2 regions of the Variovorax sp. PMC12 genome follow, and region 2 is predicted to be linked to the other one. Evidence: riboswitches for the same ligand, from Rfam matches in the RefSeq annotation. Region 2 holds a riboswitch; the other holds the start of a gene.
The links. A riboswitch is a leader RNA that binds a small molecule or an ion and turns the genes downstream of it on or off. The one in region 2 is predicted to bind glycine.

Region 1 (8,893 bases), 2.9 Mb from region 2:
GAGCAGGTCGCCGTTAGTGACGATGAAGTTTTCCCCAACATCTTCGATCAACGCTCCGAGCGGACCTGCCGTGCCTAGCGGGCTGTCCTCAAGGCTGTAGTCGATCTTCAGCCCGAAACGCGAACCGTCGCCGCAGAACGCGCGAATCAGGTGATGCAGATGATTGACCGCTAGGATCACTTCCTCGACACCAGCGCGGCGAAGCTGACGCAACAGGAGTTCAAGCACGGGCATATCACCCAGCGGCATGAGAGGCTTGGGGAACGAGGCGGTGAACGGCTGAAGGCGGGTGCCCTTGCCGCCGGCCATGACGACTGCTTTCATGATTAGTGCTCCCTTAGACGGTATAGACAGTGGGACGGTACAGGTGAATATTGCGACGGATGAATTCAATGCTCTGGCGCAGTCCTTCGTCCAGATCCACCTGCGGTGACCATCCCATCACTTTTGCGGCCAGCGAGTTATCGGAAACGAGTTTGAGAACCTCGCTCTTGTCAGGACGCATGCGCGCGGAGTCGGCAACGATCTCTTTTTCCACACCCATCAGTTTCAGGATGCGCTCGGCAAAATGTCCGATGGTGAATGTCGAGCCTGTCCCGAGGTTGATCGTCCGCCCTTCGATTCCAGGCGCCACCGAGGCAGCAATGAAACCGGCCACGGTGTCCGTCACGAAAGTCATGTCGCGTTCGGGTGTCAGTGAGCCAAGCTTGATCACATCCTGCGTCAACGCTTGAGAAATGATGGTCGGAATGAACGCGCGCGCAGACTGCCGCGGGCCGAACGTATTGAAGGGACGCAAGGTCACTACGCCGGTATCGAACGAACGGTAGTAGCTCTCCGCGATCTTGTCGGCGCCAATCTTGGAGGCCGAGTAAGGTGACTGCCCCTGCAGCGGATGTTCTTCGTCGATTGGCACTCGTATGGCAGTGCCGTACACCTCCGATGTGCTTGTGTGGACCACACGACGCACCGACAGCCGACGTGCGGCCTCGACGACGTTTAGCGTACCTTCGACATTGGTGCGCACGTAGCTGCGCGGCGCAACGTAGGAGTACGGAATAGCAATGAGGGCTGCCAGATGGCACACGACGTCGATACCCTGCATCGCATGCATCACAAAGTCACCGTCGTCGACGTTACCCGCTACAACGCGAAATTCACCCTTCACATCGTCCGAAACAAATTCAAGATTGCCCCAGCTTGAGGCGGACCCATAACGAACCATCGCAGTTACGTCAGCACCAGCTCGGACCAGTGCCTCCACGAGATGACTTCCGATGAATCCGCCGGCGCCGGTTACAAGATACTTTTGTCCAGTGAGGTCTTGAGTGGGAGAGTGCATGTCGTGCTTTATAGAAAAATTTTTAGAAGTCGTGGGCTCACGATGAACGGTCTTCAACGAGCAACCGATTGAGATATTTGCCGTAAGCGTTCTTCTGCAAGGGCGCTGCCAAGCGCGCAAGCTGGTCCTTGTCAATGAAGCCATGGCGCCATGCAATCTCTTCGGGGCAGGCAATCTTCAGTCCTTGGCGATGTTCAAGCGTGGCAATGAATTGCCCCGCTTCGAGCAAGCTCTCGTGCGTACCCGTGTCCAACCACGCATAGCCCCGCTGCATGATCTGCACATTGAGCTGATTGCGATCCAGGTACGTCTGATTCACTGCCGTAATCTCCAACTCGCCGCGTGCGCTCGGCTTAACGGCCTTGGCGATGTCAACTACCTGGTTGTCATAGAAGTAGAGGCCGGTCACGGCATAGCTGCTCTTCGGCTTCAGCGGCTTTTCTTCAATGCTGCTCGCCCTGCCCTTTCCGTCGAACGCTACGACGCCATAGCGCTCCGGGTCCTGCACGTGATAGGCGAACACGGTGGCACCGGAGTCCTTCGTGTCCGCATCGGCAAGCAGTTGCACGAAATCGTGACCATAGAAGATGTTGTCCCCCAGCACCAGCGCGCTGGGCGAGTTGCCGACGAACTTGTCCCCGATGATGAAAGCCTGCGCAAGCCCGTCCGGGCTGGGCTGCACTTCATACTGCAGATTGATGCCCCACTGGCTGCCATCGCCCAGCAGCTGCTGGAACCGCGGCGTGTCCTGCGGGGTGCTGATGATCAGGATGTCGCGCATGCCGCCGAGCATCAGCGTGCTCAGCGGGTAGTAGATCATCGGCTTGTCGTACACCGGCAGCAGCTGCTTGCTGAGCGCGAGGGTTGCGGGGTGCAGGCGAGTGCCCGAGCCACCGGCCAGGATGATGCCTTTGCGTTGCGTCGTCTTGGTCATGCTTTTCTTTTCGTGGGTGTTCTTCAAAGCGTCTCGCGCAGCATGCGCGCAACGCCTTCCTGCCAAGGCGGCAGGCGCAGGCCGAAAGTGGTCTGCAGCTTGGTGGTATCAAGACGCGAGTTGTGCGGGCGCTTCGCCGGGGTCGGGAAGGCGCTGGTCGGCACGGCCTCGACAGCCTGCGGGCCGGCCTTGAGCTCGACGCCGGCCTGCTGCGCCATTTCGAGCACGAAGCGCGCATAGCCGTGCCATGTCGTTTCACCGCCCGCAATCGCGTGATAGAGCCCGGCCTTGGCCGGATCCTGCAGCGTGGCGCGAATGGCATGGGCCGTCACGTCGGCCAGCAACTCGGCACCAGTGGGCGCACCGAACTGGTCGTCGATGACGGTCAGCTTGTCGCGCTCCTTGGCCAGGCGCAGCATGGTCTTGGCGAAGTTGCCGCCGCGTGCCGCGTACACCCAGCTCGTGCGGAAGATCAGGTGGCGCGGGCAGTGCTGCGCCACCAGCTGCTCGCCTTCGAGCTTGGTCTGGCCGTACACGCTGAGCGGGCCGGTCGCGTCGTCTTCCTTCCAGGGCTTGCTGCCGCTGCCATCGAAGACATAGTCGGTCGAGTAGTGCACCATCAGCGCGCCGATCTGCTGGGCGGCTTCGGCCACCACGCCGGGCGACGTGGCGTTGAGCTTGCGCGCGAATTCGGGTTCGCTCTCGGCCTTGTCGACGGCCGTGTGTGCTGCGGCATTCACGATCACGTCGGGGCGGACCTTCAGCACCGTCTCGGCCAATTGCTCCGGCCTGCTGAAGTCGGCGTGGAAATCGGTGCTGTCGAAGTCGAGCGCCACCAGTTCGCCCAGCGGCGCAAGGCTGCGTTGCAGTTCCCAGCCGACCTGTCCGCCCTTGCCCAGCAGCAGCAGCTTCATGCCGCGGCCTTTGCGTCGTATTGCTTTTCGACCCACTCGCGGTAGGCGCCGCTTTGCACGTTGCGCACCCACTCGCTGTTCGCGAGGTACCACTCGACGGTCTTGCGGATGCCGGTGTCGAAGGTCTCGGCGGGCTTCCAGCCGAGTTCGGCTTCGAGCTTGCGTGCGTCGATGGCGTAGCGGCGGTCGTGGCCGGGGCGGTCGGTGACGTAGGTGATCTGCTCCTTGTAGGGCTTGCCGTCTGCCTTGGGGCGCAGCTCATCCAGCAGCGCGCACACGGTATTGACGATCTCGATGTTCGGCTTCTCGTTCCAGCCGCCCACGTTGTAGGTCTCGCCCAGTTTGCCGGCCTCGAGCACACGGCGAATGGCGCTGCAGTGGTCCTTCACGTAGAGCCAGTCGCGCACCTGCATGCCGTCGCCGTACACGGGCAGCGGCTTGCCGGCCAGCGCGTTGACGATCATCAGCGGGATGAGCTTCTCGGGGAAGTGGAACGGGCCGTAGTTGTTGGAGCAGTTGGTGGTGAGCACCGGCAGGCCGTAGGTGTGGTGCCAGGCGCGCACGAGGTGGTCGCTGGCGGCCTTGCTGGCCGAGTACGGGCTGTTGGGCTCGTACTTGTTCTCTTCGGTGAAGGCCGGGTCTGTCTTCGAAAGCGAGCCGTAGACCTCGTCTGTCGACACGTGCAGGAAACGGAAGGCCGTTTTCTGGTCGGCTGGCAGCGCGCTCCAGTAGCCACGTACGGATTCGAGCAGGCGGAAGGTGCCGAGCACGTTGGTCTGCACGAAGTCTTCGGGGCCGTGGATCGAGCGGTCGACATGCGACTCGGCGGCAAAGTTGACCACGGCGCGCGGCTTGTGCTCGGCCAGCAGGCGGTCGACCAGGGCGCTGTCGCCGATGTCGCCCTGCACGAAGATGTGCTGTGGGTTGTTCTTGAGCGATGCGAGCGTCTCGAGGTTGCCGGCGTAGGTCAGCTTGTCGAGGTTCACGACAGGCTCGTCGCTGGTCGCGATCCAGTCGAGTACGAAATTGGCGCCAATGAAGCCAGCGCCGCCGGTAACCAAGATCATGGGGTCCCCTGAATGTTGAAAGTCATCGCCGTGTCGCAATGAACCTTAACGTTCGATTATCCCATTGGGCCAATTGGCGGAAACACAAGACGTTACCGTTCTGCCCTCGGCGTGTTTACAATCGTTCGCGATACCGCAGGAGAGCGGGCCACCCCGGTGGCCCTACCGAAGGCGCAAACTCCCATAAACGCTCAGGTCGGCCCGACGAAGTCTTGGATTTCGGCAAGGGGTCAGTACTGCATCAACTGAAACGCCGTCTGGAGAGACGCCACTTCACGTGGCGCACCGAAGGAGCAAATTCGTTGCAATGGCGCAACGAATGAATCTCTCAGGTACCGAGGACAGGGGGAGCGGCAACTTGGACAGCGGTCGTCCGGTTGCTTGCTATTAATTCAATAGTATTCACCCTCGCCCGCCGTTCAAGCGCAGCACCTCAAAGGTACTTGAAATGCGCGTGATCGTTCTTGGCGCCGGCCTGCTCGGCGTGACCTCGGCTTACTACCTCCAGCAACTCGGCCACGAAGTGACCGTGATCGACCGGCAGGCCACCCCGGCCGCCGAAACCAGCTTCGCCAATGGCGGGCAGATTTCCGTCAGCCATGCCGAACCCTGGGCCAACCCCAGCGCGCCGCTCAAGGTGCTGCAATGGCTAGGCAAGGAAGACGCCCCGCTGCTGTTCCGCATCCGCGCCGACATGCGCCAGTGGCTGTGGGGCCTGCAGTTCCTGCGCGAATGCACGCCGGCGCGCACCCGCCACAACATCGAGCAGATCGTGCGTCTTGGCACATACAGCCGCTCGATGTTGCAACAGTTGCGCCGCGACACCGGCATCGCCTACGACCAGCGCACCCAGGGCATCCTCCACTTCTATACGACGCAGAAGGAATTCGACGGAGCCCTCGCGCCCGCCGAGCAGATGCGCGCGCTGGGCTGCGAACGCCAGGTCATCTCGGCAGACGAGGCCGTGAAGATCGAGCCCGCCCTCGCCCACATCCGCCCCAAGCTGGCCGGCGCCACCTACACGGCCGAGGACGAATCCGGCGATGCCAACCGCTTCGCGCGCGAACTCTCCCGGCTCGCGGCCGAAGCCGGCGTGAAATTTCTCATGAGCCACACCGTCACCGCCCTGCGCGAGGCCGGCGGCAGCATCGACCACGTGGAGGTCACCGGCGCCGAAGGCCGCTTCCAGCGCATTCGCGGCGACGCCTTCGTGATGGCGATGGGCTCGCTGAGCCCGTTGCTCGCGGCGCCGCTGGGCATCCGCCTGCCGATCTATCCGGCCAAGGGCTATTCGGTCACGCTGCCCGTCAAGGACGCCTCCAAAGCGCATCAGGTCTCGCTGACCGACGACGAATTCAAGCTCGTGTTCTCACGCTACACCTCGGAATCCGGCGACCGCCTGCGCATCGCCGGCACGGCCGAGCTCAACGGCTACGACCGCGACCTGAACCGCGTGCGCTGCGAAGCCATCGTGCGCCGTGTCGAAGAGCTGTTCCCCGGCGCCGGCGACACCACGCAGGCCCAGTTCTGGACCGGCCTGCGCCCCGCCACGCCAAGCAACGTGCCGCTGATCGGCAAGACGAAGCTCGCCAACCTGTTCCTCAACACCGGCCACGGCACGCTCGGCTGGACGCATGCCTGCGGCTCCGGCAAGTCGATCGCGCGCATCGTGAGCGGGCTCGCACCAGAGGTGGATTTCGCCTTCACGGGAATGCCGGCGCCGCAGCCACGTATCCCGCAGCCCGCACTCGGCTGACCGGCGATCAGGACATGACTCAGGCCTTGAAGGTGACCCAGGGCTTGAACCGCACAGCGCAGCGGATCAGCCCCGCGCGCTCTTGCGCATCAATCACGGCGCCGATGGGCTTGTAGGCCTGCGGCGCCTCTTCAATTCGGCGCTCCTCGCGCAAGGTCACGCATTGCCAGCTGGAGTTCTCGTCAGCTGGCGTCGGCCGCATGGCGCGTACTTCCTGGCGCCGCACGCGACGACCTGCACCATGGCTACACGACCATAGCCAGTCTTCGTGACCGAGCCCTGTTGCCAGGTAAGAGAAGTCACCCATCGACCCCGGGATCAACGCCAGGTCTCCGTCATGAGCGGGCGTCGCCCCCTTTCGATGGACGTTCATCTCGTGCTCGCGCAGCACCACGTTATGCGGCACATCGATCACGAGCCTCGACGCCGTGGCACCGAGCAGCTCAGCGAAATCCTTGCGCACCAGTTCGGCCAACACCACGCGGTTGGCCCATGCGTAGCGCGCCGCCACGCCCATAGCCTCGAGGTATTCCTGTGCCAACGGCCCTGTCAGGCCATACAGACCGCTCTTCGGATGGCGAAGCCCCTTGGGCCACTCGCTCCGAGCTCGTTCCATCCAGCGACCACCCACATGAAAGCCGACGTCACGCGAGCCGCTGTGAATCATCACGACGACATCGCCTGCCTTGAGCCCGGCGCGGTACGCGGCGTGCCGGTCCATCACTTGGTCAACGACCTGCAGCTCCACGAAATGGTTGCCTCCGCCCGGTGTGCCGAGGCAGGGGTCACGGAACACCTCGTGCCGCGCACCGGTATGAGCCTCTGGCGCATGCCGCGCGCTGCCGCCGAAACTCGCAAGGCCGATGCAGGCACCGATCTCCGATTGCATCCGGTCCCGATCGCACGAGGCCCAGAGCCCCTCGCCATCGACTGCTTCCAGGAAAGCCGAAGGCCCCAGGTCGAATAGAGCCCTGAACGCCGCCGTATGCACCGGTACGTCGCGTCCGTTATCGAGCAGACTGCGCGTGAGCCGCGCGATCAGTCGCGTCTTGTGCGGCGCCACCTGATCGAGCGTGAGACCTGTGGTCAGCAGCCGCATGCCGCAGTTGATGTCGGTGCCCACCGCCGCGGGAATGACGAAGTCGGCATCGGTCGCGACGACACTGCCAACCGGCGCAACGGAACCTGGATGGAAATCCGGCGTCGCGCATGCCTTGCACACGCCCTGCTTGCCGTCGGGCGAACGAACGCTGGCAAAGGCCAGCAACTGGTTCACCGCCTTTTCTTCCAACGGAAGACTGGGCGGCAGGAGCACCGTGGCCTGCGAGACCTCGTGGTGCAGGTGGTAGACGCCGTCGCGGTAGTCGACGGCAATGCCGGCACGCGAGAACGCACGCTGGAGTCTGGAGAAACGAAGATCACTCATTGCTACTGTTCCATTGTGGAAACCATGTCGGTTTCCCGCCCCGGTACACATTGCATGGCGGGGCGAAAGAGATCGGCCGTGCGTCTCGAGAGGCACGACTTGCTCTTTCTTGCAGCAGCAGATTCAAGAAAGCGTGCGGATTCTAGCGACGCATGCCGCAATTGAAAACCCGCGAGTCGCTTTTCCCCGTCAGTCGGGCGCCGTGAACACCGTCAGCACCCCCGTATAGCCATACAGGTGGTGCCGCGCGATCTCCCCGGCGGCGAAGAACCCGACCAGCGGCACGTCGCCCAGCGCGTGCCGCACGATCTGCAACTCGGCGCCCGGCGCGCCGAAATGCGGGCCGCCACGCCCGGAACAGCTCACGTACACCGCACCCGCGATGCGCCGCGCCGGATGCGGCGCCGCCTCGGCCTCGCCGGCAGCCACGGCGCGCGCGGTGGCCAGCGTCTGCTCTTCGGGCTCCAGCTCTTCGCGGATCTCGGCGCAGATGCGCATCAGGTCGGCCCGCGCCGCCTGCGCATTGCGGCGGCAGAAGGTCAGCCGCATGCCGGCTTCGGCCGTGTCGGCAATCGCGATGCCGCGCCGCGTCGGGTCGAGCCCGATGATGTGGCGCACCAGCACGTCGGCGCCCAGGTCGCCGGTGCGGCGGATGCCGTCGCTGCCCGCGTCGGCCAGCCCGACCAGCGTGTTGCGCACGGCGTCGATGGCTTCCTGCGGCCTCTCCAGCGACACCTGCAGGTCGGCCAGCAGCACGTCCAGGGCCGGTTCGCCGTCGAGCCTGAGCAGCAGGTTGCCGTCGGCCTCGGTGATCTCGCGCTCGCGCACCGCGCCCGAGCGCAGCGGCTGGCAGCCCTGCGTGACGCGCGACACCAGCCGCACGCCGTCGCCGAACACCACGCCCGACAGGCCGCCCGAGAACACACCGCCCGCCGCCCCATGGCCGCGGATGTTGCCGTTGCCGCCGACCGCGAACTGAAGCGCGCCGCCACGGCCCGACGAGAGCCCGCCGAACAGGTAGCCGGTGTCGGTGCGGCCCGCCATCTCGGCGATCAGCTCGGTCAGGTCGGGCGTGGCCGGGTCGGCGTGCACCAGCGCGGTGTGGGCCTCGAAGCCGCTCATTTCGGAGTTGCCCAGCGGCGCGACGCCGGAGAACACGCGGTACTGGTCGCTCGGCAGCGCGCAGAGCATCAGCGTCATGCCGGGCTCGTCGAAGTATTCGGCGTTGTTGGCCGCCACGCCGATGCCGACGGTGCCCGACCAGTCGGTCACCTCGGGCAGTTCGGCGCTCAGGTGGTCGAGGATGTCCTGCGCCTCGGCTGCGTAGTGGTCGGTGATGTAGAGCAGCCCGAGCGTCGGCGACGGCGCGTAGTCGGGCAATGCCATCTGTGCGCGCAACTGGGCCAGCACGAGGCCGGCCGCCATGCGCCATTGCGGGTGGGTGGCATGACCGG
Region 2 (8,893 bases):
GGCTGACTGAACTTCCGCCGGGCCGGCACGTCACAGGGCGTTACGACGACGGGGAGCGATGCGGACGCTGCGGTGCCCTTATTGGTGCACCATAGCCTTCGTCTCCCTGTGCCTTCCACGCCAGCCAAAGGAAACCGACCCATGCCCGAAAGCGATATCCGCGACACGCGCGACGCACCCGAATTCCGCCCCCGCCGCGAGACGCCCGTTGGCACGATCATCGTCATCGTGCTGGTGCTGCTGGCCGCCGCCTTCTTCGGCTGGCGCTGGTACCAGCAACAGCAAAAGCCGCCGGAGCCCGCGCCCGTGGCCGCCGCGCCGGCCGACGCACCGCCGCCGCCACCGCCCGCAAAGGCCGAGCCCACCGGCCCGCAGAACCCGGTCGATGCGCTCGCGCCGCCCGACGCCGCGCTGCCCAAGCTCGCCGATTCCGATTCGCGCGTGATGAAGGCGCTGGCCGAACTGCTGGGCGCCAAGAACGCCGAAGCCTTCCTGCGTTCCGACGGCATCGTGCGGCGCTTCGTGGCCACGGTGGACAACCTGGCGCGCGAGCAGGCGCCCGCCAGCGCATGGCCGGTGCAGCCCACGGGCCAGCGCTTCATCACCGAAGGGCAGGGCGAGGCGCAGACCATTTCCGCCAACAACGCGGCGCGCTACAACGGCTTCGTGATGCTGGTGCAGTCGGTCGATCCGGCCAAGGCCGCGGCGGTGTACGCCAGGCTCTATCCGCTGTTCCAGCAGGCCTATGAAGAGCTGGGCTACCCGGGGCGCTACTTCAACGACCGGCTCATCGCGGTGATCGACAACCTGCTGCAGGCGCCCGAGCCCAAGGGCCCGGTGCAGGTGCGGCTGGTCGAGGTGAAGGGCGACGTGCCTTCGCAGCGCCCGTGGGTGCGCTACGAGTATGTCGACCAGGCGCTGGAGAAGGCGAGCGCCGGCCAGAAGATCATGGTGCGCATGGGCCCGGAGAACGAGCGCAAGATGAAGGCCAGCCTGCGCGCGCTGCGCCAGCAGATCGCGACGGCCGACCTCGCGAAGAAGAAGTCGCAGTAGCCCAGGCCGGCCTGGGCACCTGGACTCAGGCCTCTTCGGTTTCCTGGTAGTCGCCCACGGGCACGCAGCTGCAGAACAGGTTGCGGTCGCCGTAGACGTTGTCGACGCGGCCGATCGGCGGCCAGTACTTGGCGTTCTTGAGCGTGGCCAGCGGGAACGCGCCGAGTTCGCGCGAGTACGGGTGGCTCCACTCGGTGCCCAGCAGGCTCGCGGCGGTGTGCGGCGCGTGCTTGAGCGGGTTGTCCTCCTTCGGCCAGACGCCTTCCTCGATGCGGCGGATTTCGCCGCGGATGGCGATCATCGCGTCGATGAAGCGGTCGAGCTCGGCCAGCGGCTCGCTCTCGGTGGGCTCCACCATCAGCGTGCCGGGCACGGGGAAGCTCAGCGTGGGCGCGTGGAAGCCGTAGTCGATCAGGCGCTTGGCCACGTCCTCGGCGGTCACGCCGCTGGTGTCCTTGAGCGGGCGCAGGTCGAGGATGCACTCGTGCGCTACGTGGCCATTGGGGCTGGCGTACAGCGTGGGGTAGTGGTCCTTCAGGCGCGCGCTGATGTAGTTGGCGCTCAGGATGGCCGTCTCGGTCGCGGCCTGCAGGCCCTTGGCGCCCATCATGCGGCAGTACATCCAGCTGATCGGCAGCACGGCCGCGTTGCCCAGTGGCGCTGCTGACACGGCACCCACGCCGTGCGACGGCACGCCGGCCGTCACATGGCCCGGCAGGTACGGCACCAGGTCTTCGACCACGCAGACCGGGCCCACGCCCGGGCCGCCGCCGCCATGCGGAATGCAGAAAGTCTTGTGCAGGTTCAGGTGGCTCACGTCGCCGCCGAACTCGCCCGGCGCAGCCACGCCGACCAGCGCGTTCATGTTGGCGCCGTCCAAGTACACCCGGCCGCCGTGCGCATGCACCAGCTCGCAGAGTTCCTTCACGCGGGTTTCGAACACGCCGTGCGTGCTGGGGTAGGTGATCATCACCGCGGCCAGGTTGGCGCTGTGTTTCTCGCAGGCGCGCTTCAGGTCGTCCATGTCGACGTTGCCCTGCGCGTCGCAGGCCGTCACCACCACCTGCAGGCCCACCATCTGTGCGCTCGCGGGGTTGGTGCCGTGCGCGGACGACGGAATCAGGCAGATGTTGCGATGCCCCTGGCCCTTGGCTTCATGGAAGGACTTGATGGCCAGCAGGCCCGCGTATTCGCCCTGCGAGCCCGCGTTGGGCTGCAGGCTGATGCCCGCGTAGCCGGTGGCCTCGCACAGCCAGGCGCGCAGCTGCGCATCGAGCTGGGCATAGCCGAGCTGCTGGTCGGCCGGCGCGAAGGGATGGATGTTGGCGAACTCGGGCCAGGTGATGGGGATCATCTCGCTGGTCGCGTTGAGCTTCATGGTGCAGCTGCCCAGCGGGATCATGCTGCGGTCGAGCGCCAGGTCCTTGTCCGACAGGCTGCGGATGTAGCGCAGCATGGCGGTCTCGCTCTTGTGGGTGTTGAACACCGGGTGTGTGAGGAAGGCGCTGGCGCGGCGCAGGTCTTCGGGGATCAGCGGCGTGGTGTTCGCGGCCAGGTCGTCGAAGCGCGGCAGCTGCTTGCCGGCGGGCGCGAACAGGGCCCACAGCGTCTCGACGTCGGCACGCGTGGTGGTCTCGTCGAGCGAGATGCCCAGGTGCTGCTGCAGGCGCTGGCGCAGGTTGACGCCGGCGGCTTGGGCGCGCTCGATGACGGCCTGCGTGTCGTCGCCGGTGCGGATGGTCAGCGAATCGAAGGCGGTGGTGTTGACCGGCTCGCGGCCCATCTGCGACAGGCCCGCCGACAGGATGGCGGTGAGCGCCGCCACGCGCTGCGCGATGCGCGTGAGGCCGTCGGGCCCGTGGTACACGGCATACATGCTGGCCACCACGGCCGGCAGCACCTGCGCGGTGCAGATGTTGGAGGTGGCCTTTTCCCGGCGGATGTGCTGCTCGCGCGTCTGCAGCGCGAGGCGGTAGGCGGGCTGGCCGTGCGTGTCGACGCTCACGCCCACCAGGCGGCCCGGCAGCGAGCGCTTGAACTCGTCGCGGCAGGCCAGGTAGGCGGCGTGCGGGCCGCCGTTGCACAGCGGCATGCCGAAGCGCTGCGTGGTGCCGCAGACGATGTCGGCGTCGAACTCGCCCGGCGCGACCAGCAGCGTCAGCGCCAGCAGGTCGGCCGCCACGATGAAGGCGGCATCGCACTGGTGCGCATGGCCCGCGAGCGGGCGCAGGTCGTGCACGTGGCCGGTGGTGGCCGGGTACTGCGCGAGCACGCCGAAGAATGCGCCGCTCACCATCAGGTGCGGCAGCGTTTCCGACACCGTGCTCACCTTCACCTCGATGCCCAGCGGCGCGGCGCGCGTCTTGATGACTTCGATGGTCTGCGGATGGCAGTCGCCCGACACCAGGAACACGTTGCTCTTGGCTTTCACGCTGCGCTTGGCGAGCGTCATGGCTTCGGCGGCGGCCGTGGCTTCGTCGAGCATCGACGCGTTGGCGATGGCCATGCCCGTGAGGTCGCACACCATCGTCTGGAAATTGAGCAGGGCTTCCATGCGGCCCTGCGAGATCTCTGCCTGGTAGGGCGTGTAGGCGGTGTACCAGGCGGGGTTCTCGAGGACGTTGCGCAGGATGACGCCCGGCGTGTGCGTGCCGTAGTAGCCCTGGCCGATGAAGTTCCTGAACACCTTGTTCTTCGACGCCATCGCCTTCAGCTCGGCCAGCGCGTCGGCTTCGGTCACGGGGGCCGGCAGCCGCATCGGCCGCGCCCGGCGGATGGCCGCGGGCACGATGCCGTCGATGAGCTCCGAGCGCGTTTCCGAGCCGATCACCGGCAGCATGCGCGCCTCGTCCGCCGCATCGATGCCGATGTGGCGGGCGAGAAATTCTTCGGCATTCTCTAGTTCTTGCAAAGAGGGAAGGGCGGGAATCGGCATGGCGGTGGGGGCTCGGGAAGAAGGGGGCTCGGAAGAAAAATCAGGCGATCAGGACTCGGCCGCGAACTTGTCGTAGCTGGCGGCGTCCAGCAGGGCGTCGAGCTGCGCGGGCTCGCTCAGCTTGACCTTGAAGAACCAGCCGGCGGCCAGCGGGTCGCTGTTGGCCAGCGACGGGTCTGCGCGCAGGGCTTCGTTCACTTCGGTGATCTCGCCCGACACGGGCATGAAAACGTCGGCTGCCGCCTTGACCGACTCGACGACGCCGGCAACTTCGCCCTGCGCGAAGGTCTTGCCGACTTCGGGCAGGTCGACGAACACCACGTCGCCCAGCGCGTCCTGCGCGTGCAAGGTGATGCCGACGGTGGCTGCGTCGCCTTCGGCCGACACCCATTCGTGGTCCTTGGTGTACTTGATGCTCATGATGAGAAAACTCCTCGTGGAAAAAATGAATCGGGGTGCAGAGCCTAGCCGGGTCTGCCGCGTTCAGCCGCGGTAATAGCGGGTCGGCACGAAAGGCATGGTCGAGACTTCCATCGGCACCGGCTTGCCGCGCACGATGGCCTGCACGCGGGTGCCGGGCTCTGCGAAGGCGGTGGCCACGTAGCCCATGGCGATGCAGCGGTCGGCCGTGGGGCCGAGCAGGCCGCTGGTGACGATGCCGATGTCCTGGCCTTCGAATGACTGCAGCACCGTGCCGTCGCGCACCGGAATGCGCTCCAGCGCCACGAGGCCCACGCGCTTGCGCTTCAGCGTGTCGTGGTCGGTGTGGCCGGCGGTGCCCGCCGTGGCGGCCGCAAGCTGCGCGAGGATCTTCGCGGCGCCGGGGAAGCCGCCTTCGCGCGCGCCGCCCGCGCGGCGCACCTTCTGCATCGCCCAGTTGAGCGAAGCCTCGACCGGCGTGGTGGTGGTGTCGATGTCGTTGCCGTACAGGCACAGGCCGGCTTCGAGCCGCAGCGAATTGCGCGCGCCCAGGCCGATGGGCTTGACCTCGGGCTGGGCCAGCAGCAGGCGGGCCAGCGGCTCGGCATCCTTGGCGGCCACCGAGATCTCGAAGCCGTCTTCGCCGGTGTAGCCGCTGCGGGTGACGAAGGCGGGAATGCCGCCGATCTGCACCGCGCCGCCCGTCATGAACACGAAGCGCTCGATGCCGGGCGACAACCGCGCCAGCGTGGCCGCGGCCTTGGGGCCCTGCAGCGCGAGCAGGGCGTGGTCGGGCAAGGGCTGCACTTCGCAGCGGGAGCCGATCTTCTGCTGGATGTGGGCGATGTCGGCCACCTTGCAGGCGCCGTTGACGATCACGAAAAGCGAGCCGTGGCCTTCGTTGAAGAACATCAGGTCGTCGAGGATGCCGCCCTCGTCGTTCAGCAGCAGGCCGTAGCGCTGCTTGCCGGCGGGCAGGTCGATCACGTCGACGGGCATCAGGGTTTCGAAGGCGGCCGCGGCGTCGGGGCCGACGAGGCGAAGCTGGCCCATGTGGGAGATGTCGAACAGGCCGGCCGCATCGCGCGTGTGCTTGTGTTCGGCCATGAGGCCGGCGGGGTACTGCACCGGCATGGAATAGCCGGCGAAGGGCACCATGCGGGCGCCGAGCTCCACGTGAAGGTCGTGCAGCGGCGTCTTGAGAAGTTCGGTAGCGGGTGCGGAGGAAGCGGCCACGGGGCACTCCAAAGGGGCAGACAAAATCCATGACGCAAGCCATGGGCCACCCCTGCTGTCCGCTTTACCTGAGAGATTCGCCCCACGATCGGGGTTTGCTCCTTCGGTGGGCCGCTGCGCCGTTTGCGGTACGGCGGCCTCTCTCCAGCAAGGAAACGCCGGTGTTCGCCGGCGCCTTGTCAGTCCTTTTGCCTGAGCGTTCGGGAAACCCCTGCGCCTTCGGCGGCCCCGGCTGGCGGGGCTCTCTCCTGACCTTCGAGAGTGTAGTTGATCGGCTAGGGCGTGTTCCAAGGACTATCGGCCGGCCGCTCTGGTCAAGCGGTTGCCGTTGTGGCCTCGGCGCTTCCCAATGACGGATAGTCGGTATACCCCTTGGTGTTGCCGAAATAGAAAGTCGATGGGTCGGCCACATTCAGCTTGGCGCCGCTGGCAAAGCGAGTCACCAGATCCGGATTCGCGATGTACAGACGACCAAACGCCATCGCATCCGCAACTTTTTGCGCCAGCAATTCCTCCCCTGATTTCTGGTCGAAATTTCCGCAAAAAACCAGGCAATTCCTGAATCTTTCGCGTAGCCCCTGTCGGAATGCTGCAGTCAATGCAACGCCGCCCGCCCAGTCGGGTTCTGCGACGTGCAGATACGCGATCCCCTTGGCGTTGAGGCTGTGGGCTAGCAAACAGGCCATTTGTTCGGCTTCGCTGTCGGCGATATCGTTGAATACCCCATTGGGCGATATGCGAACTCCGACCCTGCCTGCGCCGATGACAAGAGAGACTGCATCGACGATTTCTTCCAGGAAGCGGGCCCGATTTTCAAGAGAGCCGCCGTATTGGTCTGTCCGAAGGTTGGTATTCGTGGAAAGAAACTGGTTGATCAGATAGCCGTTGGCCGCATGAATTTCGACAAAGTCAAAGCCTGCCCGCTTTGCACGTTCGGCCGCTGCCGCGTACTGCGAGACGATCACGGAAATTTCATCGCCTGAAAGCTCCCTTGCTGGCTCGCAGGGTACTTCCTGGAGTCGCCCGTTCTTGAAGACGCTTACCTTCGAGCGTCGTGTGGCGACGGCTGAAGGAGCGACCGGCTGCGCGCCGTCCGGCTGGTTCAGGCTGTGCGAGATGCGGCCCACGTGCCAGAGTTGCATTGCAATTCGGCCGCCCGCTTCGTGCACCGCTTTCACCACGCGGCTCCACGCACCTTCCTGCGCATTGGTGTAGATACCCGGTGTGCCGAAGTAGCCCTTGCCTTGGGCGCAGACCTGCGTGGCCTCGGTGACGATCAAACCGGCGGTTGCCCTCTGTGCGTAGTACCTGGCGGTCAGCAGTGTCGGACATTCCGTGCCGTTGGCCCGCATGCGCGTCATCGGCGCCATGAAGACGCGGTTGTTCAAAAGGGTGCCCGATATCGTGATCGGGCGCAGAAGTGGCGATGTCCGATTCATTGTGATCCCCAGCCTCAGGCTGGCTTGACGCGCCAGGGCGCCAGGACCTCGACCACGTTCGCCTCGAAGAGAAGGATGTCAGCCTGCCAGGCGAACACCTGAACGATGGCTTTTCTTTCCGTCAATGCCGTCACGCTGGCCTGCAGCCGGGTTTCCGTAATCACGGCTGGGGCCTTGAAGTCTATGTTCATGTTGACGGTGAGCACTTGCAGTCGATCGGGTATGACCGAGTAAGTAGCGAGTCCGGCCCACTGGTCAACCAGGCCCGTGAGGTATCCGCCAAAGATGTTGCCGGTAGGCATCGCGGCATGCGAAGGTGGCGTGTAGACACCGGAGAGCCGTCCGTACTCCCAGCTCGCAGCGCATGGCGTGGCAAAAGGAAGGCCGATCGTCGCAATCGGGATCGGTGCGATATCGGTGCCGTCCACCACTTCATTCAATACCTTGCGGTATTTCGTCTTGATATCGAGGCCGGGGAATTCCGCCGGTCGCTCGCTCTCGCGTACCAACAGTTCAACATCAACCATCAGGTGGCTCCTTCCTTCGTCGTGGGTGAAACTGCAAGCGTCGAAAGCCAGTTTTCGAACGTCTCCATGCTTTCGACGATCAGTTGGGAGCAGGCGAGCACAGCCAGGTTCTGCCGCATGCCGGTAATCGCGACCACGAACCGTCCAGCGTTGTGGGCTGTCAACATCTCCGCGGCTGTTCCCATGCTTGGCTCGTTGTTCGGTAGGAAGACGACGCAGACATCGCAGTTACCCGCCATCGCCGTCTGCCGGTGGAATATTTGCGTCAACTCCAGCAGCGCAGGGTCCAGGTCGGACCTGGCTACCTTGGGCGTCTGGAGCAAGGCGGTGTGCGCCTCGCGAATGCGTTCGCGGGAGGTTTGCAGGTTGTCCCACATTCGTTCGGCGGGGTCGTGCACCACGGCATTCGGAAAGTGGCGTCGGATGGCTCTTGCGATCGCCGGGCGGTACGACTGGTCCGCGAGATCGCGTCCGCCGCGCGCGCCTTGCATGACGCCTGCAAGGAAGAAAGATCGGGGATGAGGAGGCAGCATTTGCAATCCAGAAATTCTTGTGTTCATTCCCTCATCAACGGATAGGGCGCGAGAACCCGGTCGTCGGGCGCGACCTTCGAATAGACGCGTGATGTATGAAGGAGGATGTCGACGACCTCCTGGGCGCTTACACCCACGACCCTGGCGACACTCGTGAGGTTTTCGTCGAAGCCGGGCGAGCCCGCTGTACTCACCCGGCCCTGGTTGTCTCGGCTGATCAGCTGATCTTCGGTCGCAGGCCGATCGGCTGTCACCCCGCAAAGCGGCAGGATGACTTCGCTGAGTGCTTGCCGCGGGAGATCCAGAACGCGTACCGAGAGGTTGTTCTGCTCCGGATGCACGAGCCGCGCATGTGCGACAGGAAGTGGCGAGGGAAAGATTGCGACCTCATCGAGACTCAGACCGAAGGACCGATAGAGGTAGTTTTGCTGGCGCCGGGGGCTGAAGCGGGTGTAGTCGAGTTGCAAGGTGCGCTTCTCTACATTCAGCACCGCCCGCATCTTCCCCCAGCGTGCAAGGCCCTCATCGTCGATGCGCACGGGATAGGCGGGGACTGAGGCCTCGATGCAATCACCGACCCGGTCCTCGTAATTCAGGATGAGCGGCGCCTTGTGCAGCAAGTAGGGGTCCAGCACGGCGATTCCGTGGCTGTCCGGATAGATCGATGCGACGTGGCGGCCATTGCGGATGTAGATGCCTTTCGGGCCACCGATGGATTGAAGGTGTTCGTCCACCCGGACGGACTGCCGA

Region 1: linked by a shared signal. The riboswitch ahead of C4F17_RS15465 (D-amino acid dehydrogenase) and the one ahead of gcvT (glycine cleavage system aminomethyltransferase GcvT) in region 2 are both predicted to bind glycine.

What each region holds. Positions count from the first base shown of each region.
Region 1 covers NZ_CP027773.1:3,313,037-3,321,929, forward strand. The annotation lists gene C4F17_RS15440 (sugar phosphate nucleotidyltransferase) at 1-324, opposite strand, end outside; gene C4F17_RS15445 (GDP-mannose 4,6-dehydratase) at 338-1,342, opposite strand; gene rfbA (glucose-1-phosphate thymidylyltransferase RfbA) at 1,380-2,276, opposite strand; gene rfbD (dTDP-4-dehydrorhamnose reductase) at 2,300-3,190, opposite strand; gene rfbB (dTDP-glucose 4,6-dehydratase) at 3,187-4,257, opposite strand; glycine riboswitch at 4,384-4,487, shown strand; glycine riboswitch at 4,505-4,612, shown strand; gene C4F17_RS15465 (D-amino acid dehydrogenase) at 4,706-6,013, shown strand; gene C4F17_RS15470 (RtcB family protein) at 6,033-7,439, opposite strand; gene C4F17_RS15475 (FIST signal transduction protein) at 7,629-8,893, opposite strand, start outside.
Region 2 covers NZ_CP027773.1:374,813-383,705, forward strand. The annotation lists gene C4F17_RS01690 (DUF2855 family protein) at 1-6, shown strand, start outside; gene C4F17_RS01695 (DUF3014 domain-containing protein) at 142-1,053, shown strand; gene gcvP (aminomethyl-transferring glycine dehydrogenase) at 1,079-3,988, opposite strand; gene gcvH (glycine cleavage system protein GcvH) at 4,037-4,408, opposite strand; gene gcvT (glycine cleavage system aminomethyltransferase GcvT) at 4,472-5,644, opposite strand; glycine riboswitch at 5,690-5,802, opposite strand; glycine riboswitch at 5,815-5,905, opposite strand; gene C4F17_RS01715 (alkene reductase) at 5,959-7,083, opposite strand; gene C4F17_RS01720 (PaaI family thioesterase) at 7,098-7,610, opposite strand; gene C4F17_RS01725 (hypothetical protein) at 7,610-8,170, opposite strand; gene C4F17_RS01730 (hypothetical protein) at 8,167-8,893, opposite strand, start outside.